4 regions of the Pseudomonas sp. CCC3.1 genome follow, and region 3 is predicted to be linked to each of the others. Evidence: riboswitches for the same ligand, from Rfam matches in the RefSeq annotation. Region 3 holds a riboswitch; each other region holds the start of a gene.
The links. Region 3 has a riboswitch for cobalamin ahead of RHM56_RS12410 (class I SAM-dependent methyltransferase). Riboswitches for the same ligand answer to the same signal wherever they lie in the genome.
Positions count from the first base shown of each region.

Region 1 (7,820 bases), 1.3 Mb from region 3:
CGATTACAGCACCACCCACACCTTGGTCGACAACGTGTTGCAGCGCCTGAGCACCGCCGAACAAGCGGCGATTTGGGGCGCCAATGCCTGCGCCGTCTACGGGATTAAAGGAGTGAAACGATGAATCTGTATCTGCAAGACAAGGTCTTTATCGTCACCGGCGGCGGCTCCGGCATCGGTGCCGCCATCTCCCTGGGCCTGGCCGATGAAGGCGCGATCCCGGTGATTTTCGGTCACAGCCCGTTGTCGGACGAACTCGCCCGGCAACTGGATCAACGCGGCGCACAAAGCCTGTTTATCCAGATTGAACTGCGTGACGAAGACGCCTGCCGCGCCGCCGTTGCCCGCGTCTTGCAACGCTTCGGGCGTATCGACGGGCTGGTCAATAATGCAGGCGTCAATGATGGTGTCGGCCTGGAAGCCGGGCGCTCGGCGTTCGTGGAGTCGCTGGAAAAAAACCTGATCCACTACTACCTCATGACCCACTTGTGCGTTGACGCGCTCAAAGCCACCTGCGGATCCATCGTCAATATCAGCTCTAAAACCGCCCTCACCGGCCAAGGCGGCACCAGCGGCTACACCGCCGCCAAAGGCGCGCAACTGTCGCTGACCCGCGAATGGGCCACCTCCTTGCTGCCTGACGGCATCCGGGTTAATGCCGTCATCCCGGCCGAAGTCATGACCCCGCTGTATGAGCGCTGGATCAACACCTTCGACGACCCGAAAGCCAAGTTGGCGAGCATCGTCGAAAAAATCCCCCTCGGCCAGCGCATGACCACCGCTGAAGAAATCGCCGACAGCGTGCTGTTTCTGCTGTCACCGCGCGCCTCCCACACCACGGGGCAATGGCTGGTGGTTGATGGCGGCTACACCCACCTGGACCGGGCACTGACATGAACCGCCAGTGCCTGGCGCTGGACCTGGTCGACGACCCGGCATTGATTGCCGAGTACGAACGTTTGCATCAACAGATCTGGCCGCAGATCAGCGACCACCTGCGCCAGCACGGCGTGCTCGACATGCAGATCTGGCGCTTGGGTACACGGCTGTTCATGGTCATGGACACGGCGCCGGATTTCAGTAGCGCTGCCTTTGAACAGGCAAGCGCCAGCGATGCCTGGGTGCAGAAATGGGAAGCCCTGATGTGGCGTTTCCAGCAACGCACGCCGTGGACCCCTCCGAGCCAGAAATGGGCGCCCATGACGCAGATTTTCAGCCTCACCTAACCCCTGTAAGAGCGAGCTTTTAGAAGATCAAAAGATCGCGAGCAAGCTCGCTCCTACAGGGTTTTTACAACAATAAGAAGGAGATGCGTCATGTCACTCAAGCACTCGAACGTCGCAGCGCCGTCCTTTGCCAAGACGGTTACATCCTATCGCTGGGCACTGATTCTGGTGACCTGCCTGTTCTTTCTCTGGGGGCTGTCCTATGGCTTGCTGGATGTGCTCAACAAGCACTTCCAGGAAACCCTGCACGTCAGCAAGGCCCAGTCCGGCTTGCTGCAAAGCGCGTATTTCGGGGCGTATTTTCTGATCGCCCTGCCCGCCGGTTTCTTGATGGACAAGTACGGCTACAAGGCTGGCATCCTGCTCGGCCTGTGCCTGTACGCCACCGGCGCCTTGCTGTTCATGCCCGCCGCTGCTGCGCAAAGTTTTCAGTTCTTTTTGTTCGCGCTGTTTGTGATTGCCTGTGGTCTGGGTTGCCTCGAAACCGCCGCCAACCCTTATGCCACGGTGCTCGGTGCCCCTGCCGGTGCAGAGCGGCGCTTGAACCTGGCGCAGTCGTTCAACGGCCTCGGGCAGTTTTTTGGCCCGTTGATTGGCGGCGCGCTGTTCTTTAGCGGGGCCAACAGCACGGACACCACGCAATCGCTGCAAATGACCTATCTGGTGATCGCCGCCTTGGTGCTGCTGGTCGCGCTGCTGATTGCCCGCACCCCGCTGCCGGACCTGCGCGAACAAGAAGCTCAGGCCCAGCAACGCAGCGACAAAACCTTGTGGCAGCACCGCGAGTTCGTCACCGGGGTCATCACCCAGTTCTTTTATGTCGGCGCGCAAGTCGGGGTCGGTGCGTTTTTTATCAACTACGTCACCGAACACTGGGCGCAGATGAGCAGCCAACAAGCCGCGTATCTGCTCTCGGTGGCCATGCTCAGCTTCATGTTTGGGCGCTTCTTCAGCACCTGGCTGATGGGCCGCGTCAACGCCCAGCGCCTGCTGCTGATTTACGCCCTGATCAACGTCGCGCTCAGCGTGGTGGTGGTACTGGGCATTGAAGGCGTGTCGGTGGTGGCCCTGGTGGCGATGTTCTTCTTTATGTCGATCATGTTCCCGACCCTGTTTGCCATGGGCGTGAAAAACCTCGGCGCGCATACCAAGCGCGGCAGCTCTTTCATGATCATGGCCATCGTCGGTGGCGCCCTGATGCCCTACGTGATGGGCATGGTAGCCGACCACTCCTCCACTGCCGTGGCCTACCTGTTGCCGATGGGCTGCTTTGTGATTGTCGCGGCCTATGCCCGCGCTGCCCTGAAAAATCGTTAATCGCTGTACTCCACAAAAAAAATAACGGGAGCCCCCTATGTCTAATCCTGTCTTGAAACAGGCCCTCAGCAAGATTCGCTGGCGCATCTTGCCCTTTGTCGCGTTGATGTTCGCGATGGCGATTATTGACCGCTCAAACATTGGCTTTGCCAAACATGCCTTTCAGGCCGACACCGGCCTGAGCAACGCTGCATTTGCCTTGGGCGCGGGTATTTTCTTTATCGGTTATGCCGTGTTTGAAGTACCCAGCAACCTGATGCTGCACAAAATTGGCGCCCGTATCTGGCTCAGCCGGATCATGGTCACCTGGGGACTGGTGTCAGCGGCGATGATGTTTGCCCACGACGAAACCAGCTTCTACATCCTGCGTTTTTTGCTCGGCGTGGCCGAAGCGGGCCTGTCGCCGGGCGTGGTGCTGTACCTGACCTACTGGTTCCCGCAGAACCAGCGCGGCTCGGCCTACGGCATTTACTACTTTGGGGTGCCGGTGTCGCTGATGGTCGGGGGCCCGGTGTCTGGCTGGCTGCTCGAAAGCGCACAATTTGGCCTGACCGGCTGGCAATGGATGTTCGTCACCGAAGGCCTCGCCGCGTCCATCATCGGCGTGTTCGCGTTCTTTTACCTGACCGACAAGCCGCGTGATGCCAAATGGCTGAGCACTGAAGAAAAAGCCGCCGTCGAACATGAATTGGAAAAAGAGCAACTGCTCAAAGCCGACAAAGGCCCGTCCTCGTGGCGCTCAGCACTGATCAACCCGCTGGTGCTGTACTTCACCCTCATCTACTTCACGATTCAGGTCAGCGTGTACGGCGTGCTGTTTTACCTGCCGACGCGGATTGCCGAACTGCTCGGCACCGGCATCGGCTTGAAGGTCGGCCTGCTCACCTCGATCCCGTGGATTGCCACCGTGATTGTGCTGTTTGCCGTCACCCGCTACGCCGATCGCAAAGGCCAGCAAACCCGTTTCGCCGCGCTGATGCTGGCATTGGCAGCCGTGGGCATGGTCGGCTCGACCTTAAGCGGCAGCCTGCCATTGGTGATCCTCGCGTTCTGTCTGGCGGCGGCTGGTTTTATCACGGTTCAACCGTTGTTCTGGACCTTGCCGACGCGCTTCTTGAGCGGCGCCGCGGCGGCCAGCGGGATCGCCGTGATCGGTGCACTGGGCAACCTGGGCGGTTTTCTGGCGCCAACAGTCAAAACCTGGGCCGAGGGATATTTCAGCAGCGCACACGCCGGGATGTACTTCTTGGCCGGTACGGCACTGATTGGCGCATTGATGCTGCTGCGCTCAACCAGCAGCGGGCATGAGCCTGAGCAAAAAGCCGGCGCTGCGCGGCCCCTAACCACTCCATAAACGCCGGCATCCTCAACGTGGGAGATTCTATGGTGTACAGCAAGCCGATTTCGTAGCAGTTGCCGAGCACCGCGAGGCTACGTCCGGCTGCGCAGCAGTCGTAAAATCAAGCACTGCGGGGTATCAGTTGTACCCTGCACTTAGGGTTTACGATCGCTTCGCCATCGGACGTAGCCTCGCGGTGCTCGGCAACTGCTACGAGATTTACGCGCGCCATAGAGCTTTGGGAGCTGCCGTCAGTGCCCGCCGATACACATCTGTCCAAGCATCAATTCCTCTGGGTATTCTCTGACCCTTGAGCGTACACTGCCAAAGTTATTTCGGTATGTTACGAAGGAAAGAAGTCGGTCGAATTCCGACGCGGTCGCGCCACTGTAGTCGGCACCTTGCCGAGAGCCAGATCTTCCTTTGCCTTTGCACTCTTGCCGGGACGCGAAATCCCAGAGGTCATCATGGCTTACAGCACTTCAACTCAAACTGACATTTCCATTCCTGCCATTCCCCTGCGCGATGTATTGCCGTGGGCGATTTTCGGCGGCCTGTTGCTGATGCTGGCGATTTATTTCGTCGGTGCTGAACAAGGCGCCACCGCCGTCTTCAAGGGTATGTACGTTCACGAATTCGTACACGACGGCCGCCACCTGCTGGGCTTTCCCTGCCACTGATCCGAGGACTTCTACATGACTGGTCGTTTACTCGTCAGGGGCATGCTTGTCGGTCTGATTGCCGGCCTGCTGGCTTTCAGCTTTGCCAAGGTGTTCGGCGAACCTGAGATTGATCGCGCTATCGCTTTCGAAGAAAGCATGGGCCACTCCCACTCACATGGTGAGGCCGAGGAAGAAGAACCCGAACTGGTAAGCCGCGAGGTGCAGAGCACGTTCGGCCTGCTGACCGGAGTGCTGGTGTACAGCGTGTCGCTGGGCGGCATTTTTGCCTTGGCGTTCGCATATTCGCTGGGCCGTGTCGGTAACGTCGGCCCGCGTGGCCTGGCCGCCTTGCTGGCCCTGGCCGCGTTTGTGGTGCTGTATCTGGTGCCGGGGCTGGTGTACCCCGCCAACCCTCCAGCTGTGGGCGACCCGGACACCATCGGCAAGCGCACGCAGTTGTTCTTCCTGATGCTGCTGGTGTCGCTGGCCGCCGCGATCATTGCCGTCAGTGCAGGCCGCACGTTCATTGCCCGCTCGGGCCTGTGGAATGGCGCGATCAAGGGCGTGGCGCTGTACCTGGTGATTGTCTCGATCGCGGGCTTTCTGTTCCCGACGTTCAATGAAGCACCGGACGGCTTCTCAGCCCTGCTGCTGTGGAAATTCCGCGTCGCCTCGCTGGGCATTCAAGCGGTGATGTGGACCGCTCTGGGCCTGATCTTCGGCGTCGTCGCCGAACGTTTGCTGCTGCCGAACAAGCCTTACAAAGCCTGACCCCTTGTAGGAACGAGCTTGCCTCGCGATCTTTTAAAAGATCAAAAGATCGCGAGCAAGCTCGCTCCTACAGGGTGATTCATGCCGTTGCAGGGGCTCCCTCAAGGTGTGAAACCGGCGCAGAGGGTTCTTTGAGCAGCGCAAAGTAGGCGAACGCCGAGCACAAGGCGACCACGGCACTGATCACAAACGCCGACGAGAACGAGCCGCTCTGTTGCACGCTGAACCCGGTGAGGATCGGCGCAATCGAGCCTGCCAAATAGCCGCCAAAGTTCTGGATCGAACCAAACGAAGCCACCCGCTCAGACGGCACGATGGTGTTGACGATCATCCACGCCGTGGCGCTGGAGATGTTGATGAAGAACATGGTCAGGCACAGCAGCACCACGCATGCCACAACGTTGGTGGTGAAGGCCACGATCAGGGTAAACAGCGCCCCGCCGAGCAAGCCCAAAATGACCATGAGTTTGCGGCTGGCCAGCACGCGCATGCCTCGCGCAACCAGTTTGTCGCAGCAGCGGCCCGCGACGATGGTCCCCAGCGCCCCGAACAAGTAGGCCAGCGAGACCACCCAGGCGGTGCGGTACAGGTCCAGGCCGTGTTCGCGTTCGAAGTAGCCCGGCAACCAGGTCAGGTTGAGCCAGATCATATAGATCACGCCCATAAAGCCGAGAAACGCGCCCCAGGTGTTGCGCTCTTTGAACAGTGACGTCCAGCGCAGTTTCGGCGCCTTTTTTTGTTGCACTTGCACCGGTTCTGCACGGCCAGTGGCGGCCATGTATTCGGCTTTGCTTTTGTAGAATTTGAACCAGCACACCGCCAGCAGCAAGCCGATGACGCCCGTCAGGATGAACATGCCGCGCCAGCCCAGGTGCACCATGAACAGCGTCAGCAACGGCGGCGCCAGGCACGGGCCAATGCAGGTCGATGACCACACCCAGCCCGTGGCCGTGCCCCGCTCTTGGGTGTCGAACCACTCGGACAAGGCTTTGGCCGCCGAGGGGAACACCGGCGCTTCGCCAATCCCCAGCAACACCCGCAGGCCGACCAGATGCCCGTAGCTGCTGAACAAGCCAAAGGCCCCTTGCGCGAGCGACCAGACCACCAAGGAGCCGCCCAGTGCCAGCTTGCTGCCGAGCTTGTCGATCAACGCGCCGAGGGGTAATTGCGAGAAGGCGTAAGCCACAGAAAAAGCTGAAAGCATGATGCCCATTTGCATCGGGCTGATGGCCAGGTCTTTCTGGATGGAGGTGTTGGCGATGGAGAGTGCACTGCGGTCGAGGTAGTTGACTACGCCGATCATGAACAGGAAGAAAATAGTCAGCGTTTTGTAGTTTTTTATTGTTTTCATACGCGCCTCTAATGAGCGATGGCGCCCTACCCGAGTGCAAACACGGGTGGGCGACTTGCACTCTAGAGCGCCACTTGTGCGCTGCCCAATCACAAGATCCCATCAGTCAATAACCGCGAGTTATTGAGGTGTCTGGCGGGCACCGCGCACGGCATCGGGGCCGTTTAACAAGGCGTCGATAAAGGCCTGCATCGACCAACTGGGCGGCTCGTTGCGCCGGGTAATGATGCCGTAGTCGGCCAGTACCAGCGGAAACGGCAGCGCCAGACGGGTCAGACGCCCGGCCTGAATTTCGGGTTCGGCCATGGACTCGGCCAGCATCGCGACCACCGGGGCGGTTTGCAGCAGTTGCATGGTGGTTTGCAGTGAGACCGTTTCCACGGTGTTTTCCGGGGTTTGCATGCCCGCTTCGACAAAGGCCCGCTCCAGCCGCGCGCGCATCGGCGTCCCTGTCGGGTAGAGCACCCATGGCCAACTGCCAAGCTCGTTCAGCGGGATTTCGCTGGCGCCCGCCAACGGGTGCTGACTGCCCGTCACCAGGCACAGTGGTTCCGGCGCCAGAGCCTGAAAATCGAACAGTTCACGATGGCGATCCAGGGTGAAACGCGCCACCACCAGGTCCAGTTGCTTGTGTTCAAGCATGGTCAGCATATTGGCGCTGGTGCCTTCCAGCACTTCAATCGTGAGCAATGGCCATTGCTGTTTGACCTCCACAATCGCCGCAGGCACGGCAATCGCCGTGGCGGCGTAGATGGTGCCGATCTTCAGAAAACCATGCCCGCCCTGGCGCAGATGGTTGATCTGGCCAACGAACTGCTGGGTGTCGTTGAGGGCGATTTGCGCAAAGCGCGCCACGTGGCTGCCCAAGTCGGTGAGCGACATGCTGCGCGGCAACCGTGCAAACACATCGAAGCCCAACTGGTGCTCTATCTCGCGCAGCATCTTGCTGACCGCCGGTTGGCTGATGTTCATTTCCTGGGCGGTGGCGTGCATGTTTTGCGTGCGCGCCAGGGTGTCGATCAGCACCAAATGGCGGAACCGTAACCAGTTGCACAGTTGATTAAACCCGACATCGGCCATCCGATAACCTCCAGTTATTAAGGCTTGAGAATATCTCATTGGCGATTATCGGGGCGCAACATTAGTGTTAAGCC
Region 1 covers NZ_CP133778.1:1,430,153-1,437,972, reverse strand. The annotation lists gene RHM56_RS06445 (amidohydrolase family protein) at 1-124, shown strand, start outside; gene RHM56_RS06440 (SDR family oxidoreductase) at 121-897, shown strand; gene RHM56_RS06435 (L-rhamnose mutarotase) at 894-1,226, shown strand; gene fucP (L-fucose:H+ symporter permease) at 1,317-2,543, shown strand; gene RHM56_RS06425 (MFS transporter) at 2,581-3,897, shown strand; cobalamin riboswitch at 4,194-4,322, shown strand; gene RHM56_RS06420 (CbtB domain-containing protein) at 4,350-4,562, shown strand; gene RHM56_RS06415 (CbtA family protein) at 4,578-5,315, shown strand; gene RHM56_RS06410 (MFS transporter) at 5,395-6,666, opposite strand; gene RHM56_RS06405 (LysR family transcriptional regulator) at 6,787-7,746, opposite strand.
Region 1: linked by a shared signal. The riboswitch ahead of RHM56_RS06420 (CbtB domain-containing protein) and the one ahead of RHM56_RS12410 (class I SAM-dependent methyltransferase) in region 3 are both predicted to bind cobalamin.

Region 2 (7,820 bases), 130 kb from region 3:
CGGGCAACTGGCTGAACATCGTCCAGTACTCATCCAGCCCCAGGCTTTGATGGCATGGACGCAGGTCAAGGCTGTCGAGGTCGTTACTGACGCCGCCCAGCAAAGCCTGAATCAATGCGGTCCCGGACTCCGGCAACTCGGTGTCCAGCGGATAGCCCTGCACCTGCAAGGCCCGCAGAATATTCAGCGCAGCGGCCGGAGTATCCAGCCCCACGCCATTACCGATGCGACCATCGCGGGTCGGGTAGTTGGCCAGAATCAGGGCGATGCGTTTTTGCGGGTTTGGCACGCGAGCCAGCTCAACCCAGCGCCGCGCCAGCTCGGCGACAAAGTCCATGCGTTCCGGCTGCGCGCGATAGCACACCACATCCGACTGGCTGCGCTCACTGCGCCACGCCAAGTCTTTAAAACTGACCGGACGGCTGATGATTCGCCCGTCCAGTTCTGGCAAGGCAATGTGCATCGCCAGATCACGCGGGCCAAGGCCTTGTTCGCTGTCGCGCCAGCCGGGTTCGTTGTCTTGGGCACAAATGGCCTGAATGACCGGGATATTGCGCCGGAACGGGCGCAAGTGAGGCGCTTCGGGACTGGACTGGGCAAAGCCAGTGGTATTGAGAATGACCCCGGCCTCGACCTCGTCGAGCAGGTCCTGAACCACCGTCAGGCAGCCCGGCTCTTTAAGGCTGGCGACTGCAATCGGCAAAGGGTTAAGCCCTGCCGCTTGCAAACGCTGGCAAAACACATCGACAAACGCAGTGTTGGCCGCTTGCAAGTGCGAGCGATAGAACAGCAGCGCCGCCACCGGCTGCCCGGCGTGCCAGTCAGCCTGCCAGTGCTTGAGTTCGGGGCTGGTGTGCTGCGGGTGATAGATGGCGGTGCGCGGCAAGGTCTGCGGCTCATCCCACGGGTAATCGCGGCCCAGGCATTGGCTGGCCAAGCAGCGATAAAGTTGCAGCGCATTATGCCGCCCGCCCTGACGCAAAAAGTGCCAAAGACGCTCGCCCTGTTCGGCGGGTACAGTGCTCAGCGCACTCAACTCAGGGTCAGGACGGTCATCGCCCGGCACCAGAATCAGCGTCACGCCGCGCTCGGCCAACTGCATCAGGCGCTCAATGCCGTAGCGCCAATAACCAATTCCGCCGTGCAAGGACAGCAGAATCACTTTGGCGTGTTGCAGCACCTGGTCGACGTACAGATCGACCGAGCCATGGTTTTGCACCTGCATCGGGTTTGCCAGACGCAGGCTTGGATAATCTTCAGGCAACTGCTGCGCGGCGTCCGCGAGCAGTGCCAGGCTTGAATCACCGCTGCACAGGATCACCAGCTCGGCGGGGGTTTGGCCTAAGTCGGCAATGTTGTCGTCCGATACAAAGCCACCGGGCTGGGTCCTGAGCAAATGCATGGTTTAAACGCTCAACGCTGTACGCAGGGTGGACTCAAGCAGTGCGGCGTCCAGGTCCTGGCCAATCAGAACCAGCTTGGTGGTGCGCGCCTCATCACTGCCCCAGGCGCGGTCGAAGTGCTTGTCAAAACGCGTGCCCACGCCCTGAATCAACAAACGCATCGGCTTGCCAGGAATCGCCGCAAAACCTTTAACCCGCAGGATGTCGTGCTTGACCACCAATTGCGTCAGGGCGTCCAACAGCACACGCTCCTCTGCTTGTGGCAGCTCAATAGAGATGGAGTCGAAAGCATCGTGGTCATGATCGTCGTGGTCATCATCGCCATCGTGGTGATGGTCGTGGTGGCTGTGACGGCTGTCGATGTGGTCTTCGGAACCGGCGCCCAGACCCAGCAAAATGTCCAGGGGCAGACGACCGCTGCTGGCCTCAATGATTTTCACCGCCGGTGGCAGCTCTTCAGCCACTTCGGCACGCACTTTGGCCAGGTCTTCAGGGTTGATCAGGTCCGCTTTGTTGAGGATCACCAAGTCAGCGCTGGCCAATTGATCGGCAAACAGTTCGTGCAGTGGCGACTCGTGATCCAGGTTCGGGTCGAGTTTGCGCTGGGCATCCACCTGATCCGGGAAGGCGGCAAAGGTGCCCCGCGCCACTGCCGGGCTGTCGACCACAGTGATCACGGCGTCAACGGTGCAGGCGCTGCGGATTTCTGGCCACTGAAAAGCTTGAACCAGCGGCTTTGGCAAGGCCAGGCCCGAGGTTTCAATCAGGATGTGATCGATGTCACCACGACGGGCAACCAGTTCGCGCATCACCGGGAAGAATTCTTCTTGAACGGTGCAGCACAGACAGCCGTTGGCCAGTTCGTAGACGCGGCCGTTGGCTTCTTCTTCGGTGCAGCCGATGGAGCATTGCTTGAGGATTTCGCCGTCGATGCCCAACTCGCCGAATTCGTTGACGATCACCGCAATGCGGCGACCTTGGGCGTTGTCCAGCATGTGGCGCAGCAAGGTGGTTTTGCCCGAGCCGAGGAAGCCGGTAACGATAGTGACGGGGGTTTTGGCCAGTGTTTTCATCGGATGCCCTTTGGCAAAGCGGCGGGCAAACGGGACGACGACCGTCTCATACGAGCGGTAAACATTCGCCACCGGATCACCCCGCCCGGTTGAATTAAGAATCTGACACGAGGCAGGTCTCCTGGCTTACGGCTGGGGGTCTGCCCTAGGCAGCCCCATTCCCTGCGCCTTCCCGCTTACAAGCAGTGGCGTGGCAGGGTAAATGACCGTTTACAGTTGCGGGGGCAGCCGCGGCATACCGCGTTCCCGTCTTAGCTTCGCGTTGCGAAGAACCTCGAACGTGCAAGGCTACGCAGTGCTTTGTAACAGGTCAATGTTAGCGCTGTACTAGAGGCATCCAAGCCCGCAGAGTCGATGCCACCCCTTCGTTCAGCCACCGTTCAGCCAATGAAATCGATTCTTGTTTGGCAATACGTATCAATATGTTACAAATTGACACTATCAATTCGTAACGCGGTGTTCTGCCCATGCTGGTTCCATTTCTGATCATGCTGCGCGAAGGTATCGAAGCCGCGCTTATCGTCGGCATCATTGCCAGTTACCTCAAGCAAACCGGGCGTGGGCAGTGGATGCCTGCGGTCTGGATTGGGGTTTTCCTCGCCGCCGCCTTGTCGCTGCTGGTCGGCGGTGGCCTGGAACTGATGAGCGCCGAATTCCCGCAAAAACAGCAGGAATTGTTCGAAGGCATCGTCGGCCTGATCGCCGTTGGCATTCTCAGCTCCATGGTGTTCTGGATGCGCAAGGTCGCCCGCTCGATCAAGCATTCTCTGCACACCTCTCTCGACCACGCCCTCGCCGGCTCCAAACATCAAGTCACCGCGCTGATTGCCATGGTGTTTTTTGCAGTGGCACGTGAAGGGCTGGAAACCGTGTTTTTCCTGCTCGCGGTGTTCCAGCAAAGCGAAGGTCCGGCCGCACCTCTGGGCGCCCTGCTCGGGCTGATTCTGGCGATCTTCGTGGGCTTTGCTATTTATAGCGGCAGCATGCGCCTGAACCTGGGGCTGTTTTTCCGCTGGACCGGGCTGTTCATTCTGGTGGTCGCCGCTGGCATTTTGGCCAATTCGGTGCAAGCCCTGCACGAAGCCGGGCTGTGGAATCACCTGCAAGACGTGGTCTTCGACATTAGCGCCACGCTGCCGATGGACGGCCCGCTGGGTTCGATCCTGGCCGGGATGTTCGGCTATCAAGACGCACCCACTGTCAGTGTGATCGGCGCCTATGTGATTTATCTGGTGGTGACGTTGGTGATGTTCTTCCGCTCCCCGGCACCGCCCAAAGCCATCCAACCCTCTTCAGTGACGAACTCATAAGGTCCTGCATGTCTACCCCTGCAAGCGGTACACCCCCACGCGCGCTGCGCTGGGCTGTGGCCGGCTCGGTGATCGTAATGATCGCGGCCGGCGGGTTGTTCTACTACGCCTCGCAACTGGCTGCGGCCAAGCGCAAGGTGCACAGCAATGAAATCACCGTAACGATTCACCCTCACAGTTGTGAACCCAACGCCCTGACCGTGCCCGCCGGCTTTAACAGTTTCCGTATCGTCAACGCCTCGGAACGTGCCGTCGAATGGGAAATCCTTGACGGCGTGCTAGTGATCGAAGAGCGCGAGAACATTGCTCCCGGTCTCAGCCAGGTGATCAACGCCAACCTCGCGCCCGGTGATTACGCCATTACCTGCGGCCTGCTCAGCAACCCGCGCGGCACCCTGCACGTCACACCGACCGCGGAATCGGAAGCCAACGCCAAGGCGCGCCCATCCATGGTGGCGTTCATTGGCCCTTTGTCAGAGTTCCGGGTGTACTTGAGCAGCCAGGGCAACGCGCTGATCAAGGCTGTTGACGCCTTGTCGCAAGCGATTGCCAGCGGCGACTTGCAGCAGGCACAGGCCCTTTATGTACCGGCACGCGAGGCCTATCAGCGCCTGGCCCCGGCCGCACAACGCCTGGCTGAACTGGACAACGCCATCAACGCCCGCGCCGATTACTTCGAAAAACGCGAACAAGACCCAGGCTTCAGTGGTTTTCATCGCCTCGAATACGGCCTGTTTGAGCAACACAGCACCCAAGGCCTGGCGCCGATTGCCGAGCAATTGCAAGCCAATGCGTTACTGCTCAAGCAACAACTGCTGGCGCAATCGCTGCCGCCTGAACAGTTGGTCAATATTGTTTCGCGCACATTGCACAACCTGGCGGACACCCGTGCCGCCAGCGGCGAAGAAGAGCGTTACAGCCACATCGACCTGAACGGTTTCGCCGCCAACCTTCAAACCACGCGCAAGGTGGTCGATCTGCTGCGCCCGTTACTGGCCAAAAACAATGCCGACATTCTGCTCAACATTGATACCGCCAGCTCCGCGCTTGAAGCCGTACTCAGCGGCCTGAAAACCGATAAAGGCTACCTCACGTACGACACGGTGAGCGCGGCCCAGCGTCAAGAAATCAGTAACAAGGCCAAGGCTCTGGCCGATGCACTCGATGGAATCGATCCAGCCCTCGGCCTTTCCGGCCTGTAATTGCAGACGAGACGTACATGAGCGATTCAGACAACAGCCCTAGCGAATTCAATCTGCAACGCCGCCGCGTGCTCCTCGGTATGGGGGTCGCAGGTGCCGCACTGGCTGGCAGCGCCCTGAGTTGCCCGGCCATGGCGGCCAGCGCCAACGCGCAAGTCACCCAGGCGCCCAGCAGCGACAAGACCCAGGACCATCACGCGTTCCACGGCCAACACCAGAACGGCATCGTAACCCCGCGCCCCGCAGCAGGCATGCTCGTGTCCTTTGATGTGCTGGCCAGCGACCGCAAAGACCTGGAGCGCCTGTTCCGCACCTTGAATGAGCGCATTGCGTTCCTGACCAAAGGCGGCCCAGTACCCCAGGTCGACCCCAAGTTACCGCCAACCGACTCCGGCATTCTCGGCCCGGTCGTCACCCCGGACAACCTGACGGTGACGGTGTCGGTCGGCGAGTCGCTGTTCGATGAGCGCTTCGGCCTGAGCAGCGTCAAGCCCAAGCGTCTGAGCCGCATGCAGGGCTTTCCCAACGATGCGCTGGAGCCCGCACTCTGCCACGGCGATCTGAGCCTGCAGTTTTGCGCCAATACCGCCGACACCAACATTCACGCTCTGCGCGACATCGTGAAAAACCTGCCGGACTTGCTGCTGGTGCGTTGGAAGCAAGAAGGTACTGTGCCGCCGCAAGCCCCAACGAAGCCGGGCGTACCGCCACAGAGCGCGCGCAACTTTTTGGGTTTCCGTGATGGCTCGGCCAACCCGGACTCCAATAACAACGCTGTGATGAACACCATTGTCTGGGTCCAGCCGGGCAGCGACGAACCGCATTGGGCAGTGGATGGCAGCTATCAAGCGGTGCGCATCATTCGCAATTTTGTTGAACGCTGGGACCGCACCCCTCTGCAAGAGCAACAAAGCATCTTCGGCCGCAACAAGGCCAGTGGCGCGCCGATGGATGGCCAGCACGAGACCGACGTTCCGGATTACAGCAAAGACCCCGAAGGCAAGGTCACCAAGCTGGACGCTCACATCCGCCTGGCCAACCCGCGCACTGCCGAAACCAGCAACAGCTTGATCCTGCGTCGCCCGTTCAACTACTCCAACGGGGTTAACAAAAACGGCCAACTGGACATGGGCTTGCTGTTCATTTGCTACCAGAGCGATCTGGACAAAGGTTTTATCGCGGTACAGACCCGACTCAACGGTGAGCCTCTGGAGGAATACCTCAAGCCGATTGGCGGCGGTTACTTCTTCACCTTGCCGGGCGTGCGCAACGATCAGGATTTCATTGGGCGCTCGTTGCTCAATGCCGCTGCACCGCTCACCCGCACTTGATCTCAACCCCAACCTAAACCTAAAACACACCGGATACAGTCCCATGAAGAAGACGCCGCTCGCACTGCTCATCGCTCTAGGTTTGCTGCACACCCCGCTCTCGGTATTCGCGGCGACTGCACCCCTGGATCTGGTGCAACCTATTTCCGACTACAAAATTTACGTCACTGAAGAAATCGACACCCTGGCGCAAGAAACCCAGAAATTCACCGACGCCATTAAAAAAGGCGACCTGGCCACTGCGAAGAAGCTCTACGCACCGACCCGCGTGCACTATGAGTCGATTGAGCCGATTGCCGAACTGTTCAGTGACCTCGATGCCTCCATCGACTCCCGGGTTGATGACCACGAAAAAGGCGTGACCGCTGAAGACTTCACCGGTTTTCACCGCATTGAATACACCCTGTTCTCCGAGAACAGCACCAAAGGCCTGGACGCCCTGGCTGACAAGCTCAACACCGACGTCAAAGACCTGCAAACCCGCGTGGCCGGTCTGACCTTCCCGCCCGAGAAAGTGGTAGGCGGTGCTGCCGCACTGATGGAAGAAGTTGCCGCGACCAAGATTTCCGGCGAAGAAGACCGCTACAGCCACACCGACCTGTATGACTTCCAGGGCAACGTAGACGGCGCGAAGAAAATTTTTGATTTGTTCCGTCCGCAAATCGCCGCGAACGACAAGGCATTTGTCGCCAAGGTCGACAAAAACTTCGCCACCGTTGACAAGATTCTGGCCAAATACAAAACCAAAGAGGGTGGTTTTGAGACCTACGACAAAGTCAAAGATAACGATCGCAAGGCGCTGGTCGGCCCGGTCAACACCCTGGCCGAAGACTTGTCGACCTTGCGCGGCAAGCTGGGCTTGAACTAAAAACCCTGTAATCAGCAATGCTGCTCACTTAGGCGTTACGCACGGCCAACTGTAGGAGCGAGCTTGCCTCGCGATCTTTTGATCCTTGAAAAGATCGCGAGACAAGCTCGCTCCTACAAGATTGGCGTTCACTTAAGAGAACAGACTGGCTGTCTATCGGCGCCAATCGATGTGATGCACATCACATATCTGCAGGTTGGCGCTGCAGGTTTTTTAACGTTAAAAAATCTGCTTTTTGTTTAAGCATTGACACACGTCACTGTTTAAATTCGTTAAGTTCCTATCAATATTTGCATTCGTAACACTCCCGCTATTCATCACCAAAGCTGCTGTTTAAGCGCTATTCATTGGTTCCTGAATAGCACCTGTCTAGCGGTTAGAAAAAACACACACTTGATCTAACTTTCATAGGTTTTTCACAATAGTGCGTTTAACGTATGCCTCATCTAGCGGGGGTAGCCCCAATAGTTTGCAACAAAATCATGTAGATAACGTAGTTCGATGACTTTACCTTCGTCAGTTTTAAGCTTTACTGCCTGTAGGCGTAGCCTCTCTAGGACGCCCGTATAGGCTGACTTCTGAGACAAGTTATCTTGTGCCATTGAAACTGACTGGAACGAAAATTTTGAAACC
Region 2 covers NZ_CP133778.1:2,902,677-2,910,496, forward strand. The annotation lists gene cobN (cobaltochelatase subunit CobN) at 1-1,402, opposite strand, end outside; gene cobW (cobalamin biosynthesis protein CobW) at 1,406-2,476, opposite strand; cobalamin riboswitch at 2,570-2,768, opposite strand; gene efeU (iron uptake transporter permease EfeU) at 2,944-3,786, shown strand; gene efeO (iron uptake system protein EfeO) at 3,795-4,988, shown strand; gene efeB (iron uptake transporter deferrochelatase/peroxidase subunit) at 5,006-6,319, shown strand; gene efeO (iron uptake system protein EfeO) at 6,363-7,187, shown strand; gene arnC (undecaprenyl-phosphate 4-deoxy-4-formamido-L-arabinose transferase) at 7,813-7,820, shown strand, end outside.
Region 2: linked by a shared signal. The riboswitch ahead of cobW (cobalamin biosynthesis protein CobW) and the one ahead of RHM56_RS12410 (class I SAM-dependent methyltransferase) in region 3 are both predicted to bind cobalamin.

Region 3 (7,820 bases):
GGGTCATGACCACCAGATCGGCGCGCAGGCGGGCGATGGCTTCAACCGAAAACCCCAGACGTCCGCCAACCTTGGCCCGTTCTGCAATGTCGGCGGGGTAGCGGGTAAAGGCCTCGACGCCGACGATGGCATCTGCGGCACCGATGGCCGCCAACATTTCTACGTTGCTGGCGAAAATCGCGACGATTCGCTGCGGCGCTCGCTCGATAGTCACTTCACGCCCAAGCGCATCGACCACGGTTCGCGGAAACCCGGTATCAGCCCTGACGTCCAGGCTGATCAGCAGGCACAGCCACACAAGCCAGCGCATCCGGCTCAGAACCGGTAGTTCGCGCCGAGGTACAACTCACGCCCCGGATTGCTGTTGCCCAGTCCACCATTGGACGCCCGTGGATCTGCCAGGGATGAATCATTGCCGGTGGCGATAAACAGCGTGCTGCGCTCAATATCGAACAGGTTATTGACCCCGCCAAACAGGCTCAGTTGTTCGCTCAGGTGGTAATTGCCGCGCAGGTTGAAGACCCAGAACGGCGATTTGCGGTACACGAAATTTGTGTCCGGGTTCAGCAGTTTTTCTTCGGTGCGGTAGTACACCGGCCCGCGCAGAATCCCATTCATACTGACATCCCAATCGCGCTCGCGGCCGTAGGTCAGGGCGATACTCGCCTGGTACTGATACATGCGCTGGATCTTGTCGCGGTACGGGCCGGTCAAGGTCGCCGCTGCCCCCTTGTCGTCCATGTCGAAGTTCCACACGGCGTTGGTGTTCAACCGCAGGATGCGTTCATCACCCAAGGCCAGGGCGCTGGCCAGGTCGTACTGCCATTGCGCTTCAAGACCCCGAATCACCGCGTCGCCATCACCGTTGACGTACTGGCTGATGCTCTGGGTCAGCGGTTGGGTGGTGATCCGGTCCTGAATCCGGTTCTGGAACAACGCCAGGTCGAAGAACTGGTTGTTGTTGGTCAGGGTAATCCCTGTTTCAAATTGCAGGCTGGTTTCCGGCTTGAGATTGGCGTTGCCCAGCGTCTGCGTGCCGCTGGTGGTGGTGAAGTCCGCCGCCAGTTCGCCTGCCAGTGGCGCGCGGAACCCGGTCGAAACCCCTGCGCGCAATTTCACGCCGTGCATGGCTTCGAAGGCTGCGCCAAGGCTGTAGGTGACTTTGTCGAAGTCGCGGGTTTTCTCGTCCAGCAGCGGCATGTAATCGGTCTTGACTGTGCTCGACTGGCCATAGCTGTAGCGCGATCCGGCGCGCAGGGTCAGGCGATCGTCCATCAAGCGCTGGATCACTTCGGCGTACAGCGCCGCGCTGAGGTCATCGGAGTTGATGTCGTAAGGTGCGGCCTGGCTGCTGGTCGAACCATTCACGGCAACACGGAAACGGTCGTTGCGCAGTTTGCTTTTTTCCAGGTCCACGCCGACCAGCAGGTCAGTGCTTGGGGTCAGCAGAAACTGCGGCGTCACTTTCAGGCCATACGCTTCAAGGCGCCGTTCGATATGGTCCTTGCTGAAGCCCGGGCTGCCATTCCCCTGGACTTCCGAACCCCAGTGCAAATCATCGACATCGCGAAAGGCATACACCTGCGAAGACCAGTTCAGCCACTCTGTGGGCTTGGCAGTCCAGTTGGCTTCCACGGACTGGTTATAGCGATTGTCGTAGTTGTTGTAGTCCCACTGTGAACCCCGGAAACCGGCGTCGTAGATGCCGTCAGAACGCACGGTCAAGTCGACCCGCTGATCATCGGACAGCTCGTAGTCCAAGGCCAACAGACCGCCCCGGCGTTTCCACGAGGTGTTTTTTTGCGTGCCGCTCGCGCTGTGATAGTCACTGCGACGGCCGTCATCCAGGCCGAAGTAGTAATCCAACGGTCCGGATGTGCCGCTCTGGTAAACGCTCCCCTGAGCCAAACCCCACGAACCGCCTTGCAAGGTGGCGCCACCGCCCTCGGTGTTACGGCCATTGCGGGTGATGATATTGATCACCCCGCCGATGGCCTGGCTGCCATAGATCACCGACGCTGGGCCACGGATCACTTCAATGCGCGCCACCTGCGCCGGTGACAGCTTGGAAATATTCGCTGTCCCGGCACGACGCCCGTTCACCAGCACCGTGACCTGGCTGCGGTAATCGCGGCCCTGACCATCGGTATTGCCGCCACGGATGTTGATCGAGGTCTGGCCCGGGGTCCATTCACTGAAAAAACCCACGGCGTTCTCGGCCAGCAAATCGGTCAGGTTGCGCGCTGATGAACGTTCGATCTGATCACTGTCGATGACCTGCACGGTGCTGGTCACATCTTTGAGCGACTCACCGGCGCGCGGAGCGCTGACCAGGGTTGAATCCATGTGCAGGATCGACGGGTTTTCAGCGGCGAAAGCCACCAGGCTGCTGCCCAACCACAACGGCAGGGCGCACAAGGAACTGGACAGGGGAAGGTTGCGCAGGTTGGGCATGGAGACGTCCGAAGGCATTTTTATAGGCATTGTTTACGACTGCCAGATCAGGCTGGCGGCGCGTTTCGGGGCACTGGCAAGCCAGCCTCCCGGCACCTTTTGCAGATGATCCTGCAAGTGGCGTTCAAGCAGCCCCTGTGCCGCGCCATCCAGGGCGCCGAGTTTTTCCATAAAGTGCATCAATGCGGCCTCCGGTGAGGCAAACAGCGTGCTGAATGCCCAATCGGTGAAGTGAATCTGGTCGGGTTGCCAGCGGTCCGCAAGTTCGGCCAAGGTCAGTTGGTAGCCGGGGGTCATGTCACTGCGGTGCAGTTGCGGCGGCAAGAAACCGGACAGGCAATAGGTGCGTGGACCTTCCTGAGCAGGCAGGTTCCAGATCAGCGTTTGCGTCGCCAGCGGGCGTACCTGCTGAAGAAATGCTTGAGCCTGGCCATCGTCAACCGGAATGTTGGCGCACAGCACAGTAGCGGCAGGTGCGAGCGCCAAGGCGCCAAGCTCTTGCCAGAGACCATCGTGCAGGCTCAGCCCGACACGCGGTGTTTGCGCAGCCAGTCGCTGGATACTGCCGCGCATGAAGGCGTTGGGCTCAACCACCGTCCATTGGCCACCGGGTGCCAGTAAATGGCGGCCGAGAATTCCCGAACCGGCGCCAATATCCAGCAGTTGCTGTTGCGGGCCTAACAGCTCCAGCAGGCGCCCGCCAACGCGTTCAACATAATTGGAGGCGGCCAAATGCTCGGCATAAAACGCAGCCTCGCGGTCCGGCCAGACAAAAGGTGCACATGAAAGCTGCTGCGTTGGAGGTGTCATGGGGAGCCGTCGGGTTGAGCCTGATCGGACACCCACGGGAGCTAACGCAGAAAAATGACGGGCAGGGGGGATTTTGCGCACGCCAAGGCCTGCATCCGCCCACCGCGGAGTGCCATATGTTGGATCAGGCCGGTCTCCGGGCTCACGAGGGTCATGAAACACTCGCCTTCCCATGCCGAAGCACAGTGGCTATATGAGTGTTTCGCTCGCATACCGTTGCGGGGGCAGCGCCGGATTGGCCCGAAAGGACGTACCGGCTTCCCGTTTCACCCCCAGCGCGATGGCTGAGGACACCTGAAACAGGGGCGCATCTGACCATTCGTCGTCAGATGCGTCAACCTTACGTGTAAAATTTTTCACATTTGGGTTAAGAGGGCAATGTTGTTCACATAAGTGAAAGCGGCCCCTGTAGGAGCGAGCTTGTATCGCGATCTTTTGATCTTTTTAAAAGCTCGCGAGACAAGCTCGCTCCTACAGTTAGTCGTGCGCATCTCTTAAGTGAACAGCATTTGGGGTTAGAAGGGGCTTTTTATCAGGCTTCGCGCCCGGCCTTGTGCCCAGCGCTGAGCGCGCCTTCGATGTAACCGATGCTGTGGCAGTCGCCAATGCTGCTGGCTGACAAGCCCGCCGCTGTCAGTTCATCCAGCAGCGCGGTATCCGGTTGCGCGCCAATGGCCAATACCACCGAGTCAGCCAGGCTGTCGCCCAGTGTCCCGTCAGCCAGTTGGTAGCGCACCCGATTGCCCTCAATGGCTGTCACGCTTGCTCCGGTAATCAACTCGCCCCCGTGCACGCGGATTTCATGCAGCACGCGCCAACGCCGGACGATGGCCAGCTCGCGGCCTAAATGTGTGCCACTTTCAAGCACACAGACCTGACGCCCGCGAGCGATCAGAAACTCTGCCAATTCCAGACCCACCAGACCGCCACCGATGATGGTCACGCGCTTGCCCAGCGGCATCCACACCCGTGACAACTTTTGCATGGCCTCACTGCTGTCGGTGATGCCCGCCAGGCTCCCGGCTTTCATCAGGGTGCGTTGGGTAAAGGACAATTTGCGCTTGGCAATTTCGTCAGCGCGATCACCGGTCATCAAGCGCCGCAGTTCATCGCCGCTCCACACGTGGTCCTGATCGGCACCGGGGATCGCCGGAGCCGCACGTTGCGCACCAACCGCGACCAGCACTTGATCGGCTCCCAGATCGCGCAGCAACGCCGGGCTGGCTTCGGTATTCAGGCGAATGTCGATGGCTGACTGCTGCACTTGCACCCGCAGGTTTTCCAGCAATCGGGCGTTTTCGGCGTAGGCCAGGCCAGCAAAAAACAACGTGCCTCCCAATCGGTCACTGCGCTCCAGCAAGGTCACACGATGCCCGCGCAAGGCCGCTACACGTGCGGCTTCCATGCCCGCAGGCCCGGCACCGATCACCGCGATGTGTTTGGGGGCAGCGGCCGGGCTGATGACGTATTCAAACTCATGCCCGGTCATGGGGTTGACCGCACACTTGACCCGCTCGTTAACAAAGATCTGGCTCACGCACACATAGCAGTAAATGCACGGACGAACAGTGTTTTCCTGATTGGCGAGCAGTTTGTTTGGCAGCTCAGGGTCAGCCAGCAGCTTGCGCGCCATGGCAATGTAGTCGCAGTCACCTCGCTTCAAGGCGGCTTCACCGGTCTCAGGTTCAATGCGCCCGACAGCAATCACCGGTACGTTTACGCTGCGTTTAAAGGCCGCCGTCCACTCCAGAAAACCATCGGGTTTATGCACCAGGGGGGCTTCGGTAAATACCACGCCACTGGTGATGCGCGCCGTGGCGGACACGCTGACAGCGTCCACACCGGCTGCTTCAGCCATGCGCGCTACGGCGATGGCGTCTTGCAGATTGATGCCGCCGGGGGTGTGCAGTTCTTCAGCATCCAGACGCAGCCATACGCCGAACTCACGACCCACTTTGGCCCGAACGGCGGCAATGATTTCCAGCAACAGTCGGGCGCGGTTTTCCAGTGAGCCGCCGTAGTGGTCGTCGCGCTGGTTGTAATAACCGGACAGGAAGCCCGCGATGATGTAGCCGTGTGCGGCATGTAGTTCCACACCATCGAAACCCGCACGTTGGGCGCGGTCAGCCGCGCAGGCGAACCAGTCGATCATTTGCGCAATGTCGGCGTTGTCCATCACCCGGATCGGCGAGCCTTCGGCCCGGCGTCTCATCGAGCTGATGAAGTTAGCCAGTTCTTCGGGGGTCAGGGCGGCCATCATGTCGTTTTGCAGCGCGGGCGGCACCGAGGGCACCCACAGTTGTCGACCTTCGGCCATGTCACGTACAGCGGTCTTGCCCGCGTGCTGCAACTGCATGGCGATTTTCGCGCCGTGCTGATGCACGCGTTCGGCCAGACGACTCAAGCCAGGGATAAAGTCATCGCTGGACACACCGACCTGAAAGGGTTCGGCGGTACCGGCCGGAAAAGCCACCGAACACACGCCCATGATCAGCAGCCCGGCACCGCCACGGGCGCGGGCTTCGTAATAGGCTTGGATGCGTTCGCCGCAGTGACCATCGGCTTCAGCAAAGTTGGAGCCCATGGGCGCCATGATGATCCGGTTGCGCAACTCGATTGAGCCGATGCGTCCGGGTGCCAGCAACTGAGGGAATGTTGTCATTGTTATTTCAGCCCGAGCGGGTTTGAGAGGAGGCGCTACACCATCTCGGTGAGCGCTGCCGCAGCCTGCGACAGCGCCCACGTGAGGGGTGTCAGCTTTTCAGAAACTCAAGGCACGCCTTGTTGAACAGCTCGCGGTGTTCAACCTGCACCCAATGGCCGCAGCGATTGAGCATGATGAAGCGCGCATCGGGCGCGTGCGTCAGTACCTTGAGCGCGCCGCTGGCTGGGTTGAAGTTATCGTCGGTGCCCCAGAACCCGAGGATCGGCACCTGGATTTCTTCAAGACGCTCGGTCATGTTCGGCACCATCATGGTGTTGAACAGGTTGCGCGGCTGATGCACGGCCACCGCCACTCGCTCGGCCAGCAGGCCGTCATCCAGCTGGGAGATGTCGAACAGTTGCAGGCTCATGATCCGGCGCATTTCTTCGATGCCCAGCGGGCCTTCATTGAACAACTCAACCATGCGCTGAATGCCGATCATCTTGAAGTAGGTCTCACGCTCTTCAACGCCACCCGGCGCCATCAAAATCAGCTTCTCCACACGCTCAGGCTCGGCCAGCGCCAGGCCCAGGGCAATTGCACCGCCCAGCGAGTTGCCGAGCAGGGTGGCACGCTTGACACCGACGGCCTTGAGAAACCCGGACATGGCGCTGACAAAGAAGTCGAGGTTGTACTGCACGTCTTCAGGTTTGTCGGAACGGCCAAAACCGGGCAAGTCCACCACCAGATTGCGAAAGCCAGCGGCGACAAATTGCGGGTAGTTGCCTTTGAAGTTGCTGTAGCCACTGGCACCCGGGCCGCTGCCGTGCAGCCACAGCACCACCGGACCGCTGCCTTCATCCAGAAAGTGCAGGCGCAGGCCGTTGTCCAGTGTCACAAAATGGCCGATAGGCAGTGGCAGGTCTTGTTCACTCATCACTTAATCTCCAAATATCAGGCAGTAACGGCTTTCGTCACGGGCGCCGGGGCAGGGGTCAGGTTGTTCAAATGGTTGCGGTAGCGCGGCAGTGCCATGGCCAGAAATACCGCGGCCAGCACCAGCAGCGAGATGCAGGAGGCCAAGGCATAGCGCAGGCCTTCGGCGCCCAGGCTGTGGGCGAAACCGTCACTGAGCATGCCGATCAATAGCGGGCCGACGCCCACGCCGAGCAAGGTCATGGACATCACGAAAATAGCCGTGGCCTGTGCCAGTCGGGTAGCCGGAAAAAGGTGCGAAATGGCACCCAGGCACGGTGTCGCCCACCAGGTACCAAAGAAGCTGAAGCCGACATAAAACAGGAAGGCGGTTGGCACGGGAGTGCTGCCAGCATTGAACGCGATGCCGGTTGGCCACAGAAAGTAAGCCAGGCCAAACGGAATGCTGATCAAGGTGCCGAGCAACGGCACGCCGATTTGCCAGCCTTTGTCACGACGCGCCAGACGGTCACACAAAATGCCGCAGGTGAGGGTGCCGAAGGTGGCACCGAGCCCGCCTGCCACACCGGCCAGCAATCCGGCGTCTTGCAGGCTCAGGCCGTGGGAGCGGATTAAAAAGCTCGGGCTCCAGGTGCCGATGGCATAACCGGCGATGGCTGCGGAACCGCCGGTGAGCACAAGCCACAGAAATGAAGGGGTCTGGAACAGTTCGCGCACGGTTACCGCCCAATGCACTTGCGCCACGTCACTGGATTTAACCAGCGCAGCGGGTTTGGACACGCGTACGGTGAACATCAACAGCAGGCCGAGGAAGATCCCCGGTGCGCCGATGACCAAAAACGCGAACCGCCAACCGTAATGCTGGCCGATCCAGCCGCCGAGCCCCAGGCCAAAGATCGCCCCCAGGCTTGAACCCAGCATCAGCACCGACAAGGCCGTGGAGCGGCGTTCTGGCGGATACAGATCAGAAACCATC
Region 3 covers NZ_CP133778.1:2,776,455-2,784,274, reverse strand. The annotation lists gene RHM56_RS12420 (ABC transporter substrate-binding protein) at 1-310, opposite strand, end outside; gene RHM56_RS12415 (TonB-dependent receptor) at 316-2,454, opposite strand; gene RHM56_RS12410 (class I SAM-dependent methyltransferase) at 2,488-3,264, opposite strand; cobalamin riboswitch at 3,374-3,577, opposite strand; gene RHM56_RS12405 (FAD-dependent oxidoreductase) at 3,797-5,926, opposite strand; gene RHM56_RS12400 (alpha/beta hydrolase) at 6,018-6,845, opposite strand; gene RHM56_RS12395 (MFS transporter) at 6,863-7,820, opposite strand, start outside.

Region 4 (7,820 bases), 1.9 Mb from region 3:
GGTCTGGCGCTGGTCGATGCCATCTTCGGCTTCAAGGTGCAGGTCCAGCACGTAAGGCAGCACGCCGATCACCGGCTTGCCAGTGCGCTGTTCCAGCCAGTCGAGCCCCGGTTGCAGCAAGGCGATGTCGCCACGAAAGCGGTTGATGATGAAACCTTTGACCCGCGCCTGCTCGGTCTCGGACAGCAGTTCGAGCGTCCCGACCAGATGCGCAAACACCCCGCCACGGTTGATGTCGGCAATCAGCACCACCGGGCAATCCACCGCTTCGGCAAAGCCCATGTTGGCAATATCACCGGCGCGCAAATTGATTTCGGCCGGGGAGCCCGCGCCCTCAACCATGACCACCGGGTAGGCGGCGCTCAAGCGTTGATGCGAGGCCAGCACAGCTTGCATGGCGATGGCCTTGTAGTCGTGATACGCCACCGCGTTCATGCTGGTGACCGCCCGACCATGAATGATCACTTGCGCGCCGGTGTCGCTGTTGGGCTTGAGCAGCACCGGGTTCATGTCGGTGTGCGGCACCAGCCCGGCAGCCTGCGCCTGTACGGCCTGGGCGCGGCCAATCTCGCCACCTTCAGCCGTCACGGCACTGTTGAGCGCCATGTTCTGCGGCTTGAAAGGCACCACGCGCACGCCTTGACGGGTCAGCCAGCGGCACAAGGCCGTGACCAAGGTACTTTTGCCGGCATCGGACGTGGTGCCCTGCACCATCAATGTGCTCATGACACTCCCTTAGTGAACGCTTGGCTATAAGCCTGTAACGCCTGTTCCAGCCTTAACCAGTCAGCCTCATCGGCGGGCAGACCAAAACGTACGCTGCTGTTGCTGGTAAACAGGCGCAGCAAAATGCCGCGCTGCGCCATAAATTCGTAAAGACGCTCGGCATGCGGCGTGATCAGCCACTGGAACAGGGCGCACCCGCCTTGCGGGAGCAAATCATGCAGGCCCAGCAATCGCTGCAAACGCTCACTGGCCAGCGCGGTGCGTTCGCGCTGGAGGGCATGGCTGGCGGTGTCGAGCAGGCACGCCTGGCCCACAATGCGGGTCGGGCCACTGACAGCCCAAGGCCCGACCTGTTCGGCCAGCAGCTTGAGCAACCGGAGTTCGGCCAGCACAAAGCCTAAACGCACGCCAGCCAGGCCAAAAAACTTGCCGAATGAACGCAACACAATCAACCCGGTACGCCAACTCTCAGCCGCCAGACTCAAGTCGGGGGTGTTGTCCATAAAGGCTTCGTCCACCACCAGCCAACCGCCACGCTGCGCCAGCCGTGCGTGCCACTCCAGCAAACGCTCAGGGGACAGGTTCAAGCCCGTGGGGTTATTGGGGTTCACCACCACCAGCACATCCAGCGTGTCGAGGTAGAAGTCGACTTCTTGATCCATGACTTCGCGCACGATGTGCCCGCTGCGCCGCCACGCTTCGGCGTGCTCGGCGTAACACGGCGACAGCACGCCCACCTTGCCACTGCGGCGCAACCGCGGCAGTAACTGGATCGCACATTGCGAGCCCGGCACCGGCAAGGCATTTTGCGCGCCGTAGTAAATGCAGGCCGCTTGCTCCAGGCCATCATCGGTTTCGGGCAAACGTGCCCAGGCCCGTTCCGGGACAGGAGGAATTGCAAAAGGCCAAGGCGCCAGACCACTGGACAGATCCAACCAGGCCGACTCGGCAATGCCGTAGTGCAAGGCCGCCTGACGTAAACGCCCGCCGTGTTCAAGCATAGAACTCACTCCCCACACACAGGATCAGTAACCACAGCCACACCCCGCGCTGTACCAACTGCCAGCCGCGGCCGATTGAGTCAGCATCGGCGGGCACGCCTTCACCCAGTTGCGGGCGTTCATGCAGCTCACCGTGATAAATTGCCGCTCCACCCAGCTCGACACCCAGCGCACCGGCACCCGCCGCCATCACCGGCCCGGCATTGGGGCTGTCCCACTGCGGCGCCTGTTGACGCCAGCACGTGATCGCCAAGCGCGTCTTGCCCAACAAGGCGTAGGTCAATGCCACCAGCCGTGCAGGAATATAGTTGAGTACATCGTCGATGCGCGCGGCGGCCCAGCCAAAACGCTCAAAGCGTTCGTTGCGATAGCCCCACATCGCGTCCAGGGTGTTGCTCAAACGGTAGAGCACCACGCCCGGCGCACCCGCCACGGCAAACCAGAACAAGGCCGCGAACACCGCATCGCTGCCGTTTTCAAGCACCGACTCTGTGGCCGCGCGCGCCACTTCGGTCGAATCCAGTTCACTGGTTTGACGGCTGACCAAATACCCGACCCGCGTGCGGGCCTCGTCCAGATCATTGGCGCGCAACGCCTCGGCCACCGGCTGCACGTGCTCACCCAGGCTGCGCATGCCCAGCGCGCAGTACAACGCCAGAATCTCCACCAGCCAGCCGATATAAGGCAGCCACGACAACGCCGTGGCCACAAGGGTCAGTGGCAACACCGCCAGCACCCAGGCAGTCACGCCATGGCTGCGCCAGCCCCGCCCGCCTGAATTGAATCGCTGCTCGATGCGCTCAGCCATGCGGCCAAACGCAACCAGTGGATGCCAGCGTTTAGGCTCGCCGAGCAGCGCATCCAACGCCACACCGGCAACGCACAACAACGCCACACTCATGGCTTCACTCCCCAAAAATTCTCGTACACCAACTCACTCAGCGGACGTGCTTGCGCCCACCCTTCCAGCACCAGCATCGGCGCAGGATAAAACGCCTCGACCGGGCCCAGGCACAACACCGCAAGCGGCTTGGCACCGGCGGGCAAGCCCAGCAAATCTGCCAGCGCCTGCGGCTCGAACAATGACACCCAGCCCATTCCCAGACCTTCAACCCGCGCTGCCAGCCACAGGTTTTGGATGGCACAAGACAACGACGCCATGTCCATTTCCGGCAACGTACGACGGCCGAAAATGTGCTTTTCGCGATCATCCATCAACGCCGCCACCAGCACCTCGGCGCAATCGTTGATGCCCTCGACCTTGAGGGTCATGAATTCATCCGAACGCTCACCCAGCGCCTCGGCAGTGCGTACTCGCTCGTCTTCAACGACCGCTTGAATCTTGCCCCGCAGCTGGCGGTCGGTGATGCGGATAAACCGCCACGGCTGCATCAGGCCCACACTCGGCGCCTGATGCGCGGCTTCCAGCAAACGTGCCAGCAGCTCAGGAGCCACGTTGCCCCCGCTGAAGTGCCGCATGTCGCGGCGTTCAGCAATGGCCCGATACACCGCGGCCTTTTCTTCAGAACTAAATGCGTTGTCGCTCATGACACCTTCACGGCACACGGCGCGAACAACGCAGCCATGGCCTGGGGATTGGACGGAAAGTAAAAGTGCACGTAAGACGCTGTCATACGCCCTTCGCGATACACAGCCTCCGCACCGCGCCCGCCATTGGGGCTCAGGCCACGTGCGACAGGCTCAAGCTCGGTGCTGGTCAGCGAGTGGTGATAGGTATGTCCGCGCAGCAGGCCTTCCGGCATCTCGACTGCCTGCAACGCCAGGGCCGCCAAGCGTTTTTGCATGGTCGCCTCGCCTTTGAGCAAGCCGACCAACTCGGCGCGCTGCCCGTCGACGTCGGTCAAGGCATCCAGCAGATAGAGCATGCCGCCACATTCGGCCAGCAGCGGTTTACCCGCGTGATGGTGAGCTCGGATTGCCTCCAGCATCGAGGTGTTGCGCGACAGCTCAAGGTGATGCAGCTCCGGGTAGCCGCCCGGCAAATACAGACTGTCAGCGGCAGGCAGTTGCGTGTCGCGAATCGGCGAGAAAAACACCAGTTCGGCGCCCATTTCACGCAACAGCGCCAGACTCGCGCCATAGGTAAAGGCAAAGGCTTCATCGCGCGCCACGGCAATCCGCACCCCGGCCAGTAACGCCTCAACGGCGACAGGTTGTGGCGCGGCAAACTCCACCGCCGGTGGCAGCGCTACCTCACAGGTGCTGGCCAAGGCATTGGCCGCTGCATCGAGGCGTGCATCCAGGTCATTCAGTTCGCTGGCTTGCACCAGGCCCAAATGCCGGCTTGGCAGTTCAATCCCGGTCTCGCGGGACAACGCGCCGTACCAGCGCAAGCCTTCGGTCAGGCTGCCTTCGAGCAACTGCGCATGACGCACCGTGCCGACCCGGTTAGCCAGAACCCCGGCAAACGGCAGGTCTGGCTGATAACGCGCGAGCCCCAGGGCCAGCGCGCCGAAGGTCTGGGCCATGGCGGTGCCATCAATCACCCCCAACACCGGCACGCCGAAATGCCGCGCCAGATCAGCGCTGGACGGCGTGCCGTCGAACAGGCCCATCACGCCTTCGATCAGAATCAGGTCCGCTTCACCGGCCGCTTCCCACAGCAAGCGACGGCTTTCATCGGCGCCTACCATCCACAAGTCCACCTGATACACCGGCGCACCGCTGGCGCGCTCCAGGATCATGGGGTCGAGGAAATCCGGGCCACATTTAAATACCCGCACCTTGCGCCCTTGATTGCGATGCAATCGGGCCAAGGCGGCAGTAACGGTGGTCTTGCCCTGACCGGAAGCCGGCGCGGCGATCAGTACCGCCGGGCAATGACGCGACTCTCTCATGCTTCAACACTCACAATTCAATGCCTTTCTGGGCTTTGATCCCGGCCTGGAATGCATGCTTGATCACACCCATTTCAGTCACGGTATCGGCCAGATCAATCAGTTCAGGTTTAGCGCCACGCCCGGTGACAAGCACATGCTGCATCGGCGGACGGGCTTGCAGGTCACTCAGCACCTGCTCAAGGTCGAGGTAGCCGTGCTTGAGCGCAATGTTCAGCTCATCCAGCACCACCAGCCCAATGGACGGATCACGCAACATCTCGCGAGACACTTCCCACGCTGCTTCGGCGGCCGCAATGTCTCGCTGGCGGTCCTGAGTTTCCCAGGTAAAGCCCTCGCCCATCACGTGATAGCGCACTTGTTCAGGGAAGCGACGGAAAAAAATCTCTTCGCCGGTGCTGTTACGGCCCTTGATGAACTGCACCACGCCGCATTGCAGGCCGTGGCCCATGGCCCGGGCCAACATGCCAAAAGCCGAACTGCTTTTGCCTTTGCCATTGCCGGTCAACACCAGCAACAGGCCGCATTCGTTAGGGGCACTGGCAATGCGCTCGTCCATAACGGCTTTTTTGCGCAGCATGCGCGCCAGGTGACGTTCGTCGCGTTCGGGGGATTCATTCATGGCAGCTCTCCGTTGGGGCTGAATTAAGCAAACGGGAGGCGGGAGAATTCATTAAAAACGACACACCTTCGCCCGCCGCAAGGGTGCTGGATGGATCAGGCCGGTCTCCGGGCTCATGAGCGGGGCGCTTTTATACATAAAACGCCACCTGACCACGCGCCTTCCCGTGCATAAAACACAGTGGCATTGGGCGTGATGTTGACTCATTTACCGTTGCGGGGGCAGCGCCGGGATCAAAGCGGTTGTGTGGTTAAACACGCCCTCACCGGCTTCCCTGTTTCACTCGGCCAACCTTGGGTTGCAGAGCACCTGAAACAAGCCGCGAAGGTTAGAGGGTTGGGGGTGGAGCGTCAATTAAAGCCCGTCAGAACGGACGCAAGGCTAAGCCATTATTAAGGTATGGGTGAAGCCTGGCAGGTTTCGTGGCTGAGGTTGCCGTAGCTGCCGTGCCTGTGGACCTCAGGGCTTTGGCCCAGCAAGTTGCCCGCCGGATCGTGGATGACGTGTTCGGGGTGGCACCTCGGTCAGGCGGTCGAGCGGATCATAGGCGTAGCTTTTTTACCCTTTACGGCTGTCGCTGTTATTAGCCGGCGATGTTTGAGCAAGGAGCCCTGCTGTTACATGATTTGCGCCTGCTTTCGAAGCGGTGGCCTGTGAGCTGTTCTCTACTGAGGTTGTTGGCGTTGAGGGCTGGGCCTGTAATGCAGGTTAATCACCCTATAAAGGCGCGAACATTAGGCTCTGTACGAAATGTATCTACGCTCGGTTATGCGGCGTTGAAAACAGGCTCGGAATGCTCATTTACAGCCCGTAAACTCCGCTTCCTCGCCTGTTTTCGCCTTGCCTAACCTTCGCTCGAAAACATTTCGTACAGCCCCTAGAAACAATCATGAATCAATAACAAAAAAGGTCTGATTACTCGACCGAACTTAATTTTTTTAACCTCCGACAGTGAGGCCATAAAAATCTGCGAGTCGTTCAGACCCTCCTTGAATTACGCATCATTTATACGTTGTTAAATGTTAAATCACAGAATGCGCCCACCTCCTAAAGAGTCTATACAGCATGCATACTTGTCTTCTGTGATGGTGATGTCGCCAGGGGATTTTATATTGGCGACAGGGAGTTCAGTAGCATAGACCTGACCAACTGCAGCCAAGCCCCAGAACAGCAGCAACATAGCAAAGAAATTATTCTTAACAACAGTCATGATTATCCATCCTTCATATGTGTTGGTTTGCGATAGTTAGCGTTAATTAGTGCTGTTGACAATTAATGCTAACTGATTTTATTAAGGCTGTGACTTCTCGGGGGATACACGAGAAGAAAGATTGAGTGCTAAATAATGTAGGAGCTGTCTCTCAGATAAGAAAAGTCTGAAGTACTTGCTGACTTTAGATACTCTCGCTGTCGGTGTGGGACTGCAGTCGGCCTTGTTGGTAGTGGTAGATGCTTTTTCAATGAACACATATAAACGATTTATTCTCAGCCATTGCAGGGACTCCGAAGCTTAATGCGATCAAAAATGCACAAAATTCAAAACCGCACATTAGCCCACCGTAAAGCTGGGCTGCAGGGAGTAACGACATCCCAAAAGCGTTGTAAGTGAGATGCCAGCGGGTAGTCGTTATTTTTGGGGGCGCCAGTTTTTTCCATCTCTTTATTCCATAAATCGTAATTATCTATTGATGAAGTTTTAATCCTCCCCGCATGCATCCCCCATAATTTATCCCTCAGCGACTTCTCCAACTCCGGATTTGGCTGCGCAATGCCCAACGCCGAGTCACTGTGCAGACTGCGGAGTTTGAGTGATAGTCACGCAAGGCGCTGCGGGTGGAACGGGTGTTCAGGCCCGCTGCAAAGTGGTTGATTGACGGCTCTTCGGCCACCAGGCCGCTGCCGCTGTGAAAGGGTACGGGGTGTTCGAGTTTGGCGAAGGCGTTCTGGCCGTCGCCGAACACCAGGTTATGACTGACACGACAAAAAACAGGAGATCCACATGTTTAAACGCAAGCACGCTGTTGTCATCGTTCTAGCAGCAGGGCTGGCAGCCTGCGGTGAGACATCGACCCTACAAGTCGCGGACGGCACCGGGCCCTCACCCACACTGCCAGAGCCGAACAAGACGCTGATTCCCACTGTCAACATCGCCCCGGCCATTGGCTGGCCAGCGGGCGCCAAACCGATGGCAGCTCAAGGTTTGCAGGTGCAGGCTTTTGCCGAAGGCCTTGATCACCCGCGCTGGCTGTATGTGCTGCCCAATGGCGATGTGCTAGTGGCGGAAACCAACGCCCCGGCCAAGCCGGATGACAGCCAAGGGCTTCGCGAATGGGTCGCAAGCAAGGTCATGGGCCGCGCCGGTGCGGGCGTTCCGAGCGCCAATCGGATCACCTTGTTGCGCGATACAGACCACGATGGAAAGGTCGATACCCGCACCGTGTTTCTTGAGCACCTTAATTCGCCCTTCGGCATGACTCTGGTGGGCAATGACCTGTACGTGGCGGACGCCGACAAACTGCTGCGCTTTCCTTATCAACCGGGTGAAACCTCCATCAGTGCGCCACCGACCAAGATTGCTGATTTGCCGAGCGGCCTGAACCACCACTGGACCAA
Region 4 covers NZ_CP133778.1:873,742-881,561, reverse strand. The annotation lists gene RHM56_RS04000 (cobyric acid synthase) at 1-726, opposite strand, end outside; gene cobD (threonine-phosphate decarboxylase CobD) at 723-1,727, opposite strand; gene cbiB (adenosylcobinamide-phosphate synthase CbiB) at 1,720-2,628, opposite strand; gene bluB (5,6-dimethylbenzimidazole synthase) at 2,625-3,275, opposite strand; gene RHM56_RS03980 (cobyrinate a,c-diamide synthase) at 3,272-4,585, opposite strand; gene cobO (cob(I)yrinic acid a,c-diamide adenosyltransferase) at 4,596-5,207, opposite strand; cobalamin riboswitch at 5,288-5,535, opposite strand; gene RHM56_RS03970 (hypothetical protein) at 6,235-6,417, opposite strand; gene RHM56_RS03965 (sorbosone dehydrogenase family protein) at 7,207-7,820, shown strand, end outside.
Region 4: linked by a shared signal. The riboswitch ahead of cobO (cob(I)yrinic acid a,c-diamide adenosyltransferase) and the one ahead of RHM56_RS12410 (class I SAM-dependent methyltransferase) in region 3 are both predicted to bind cobalamin.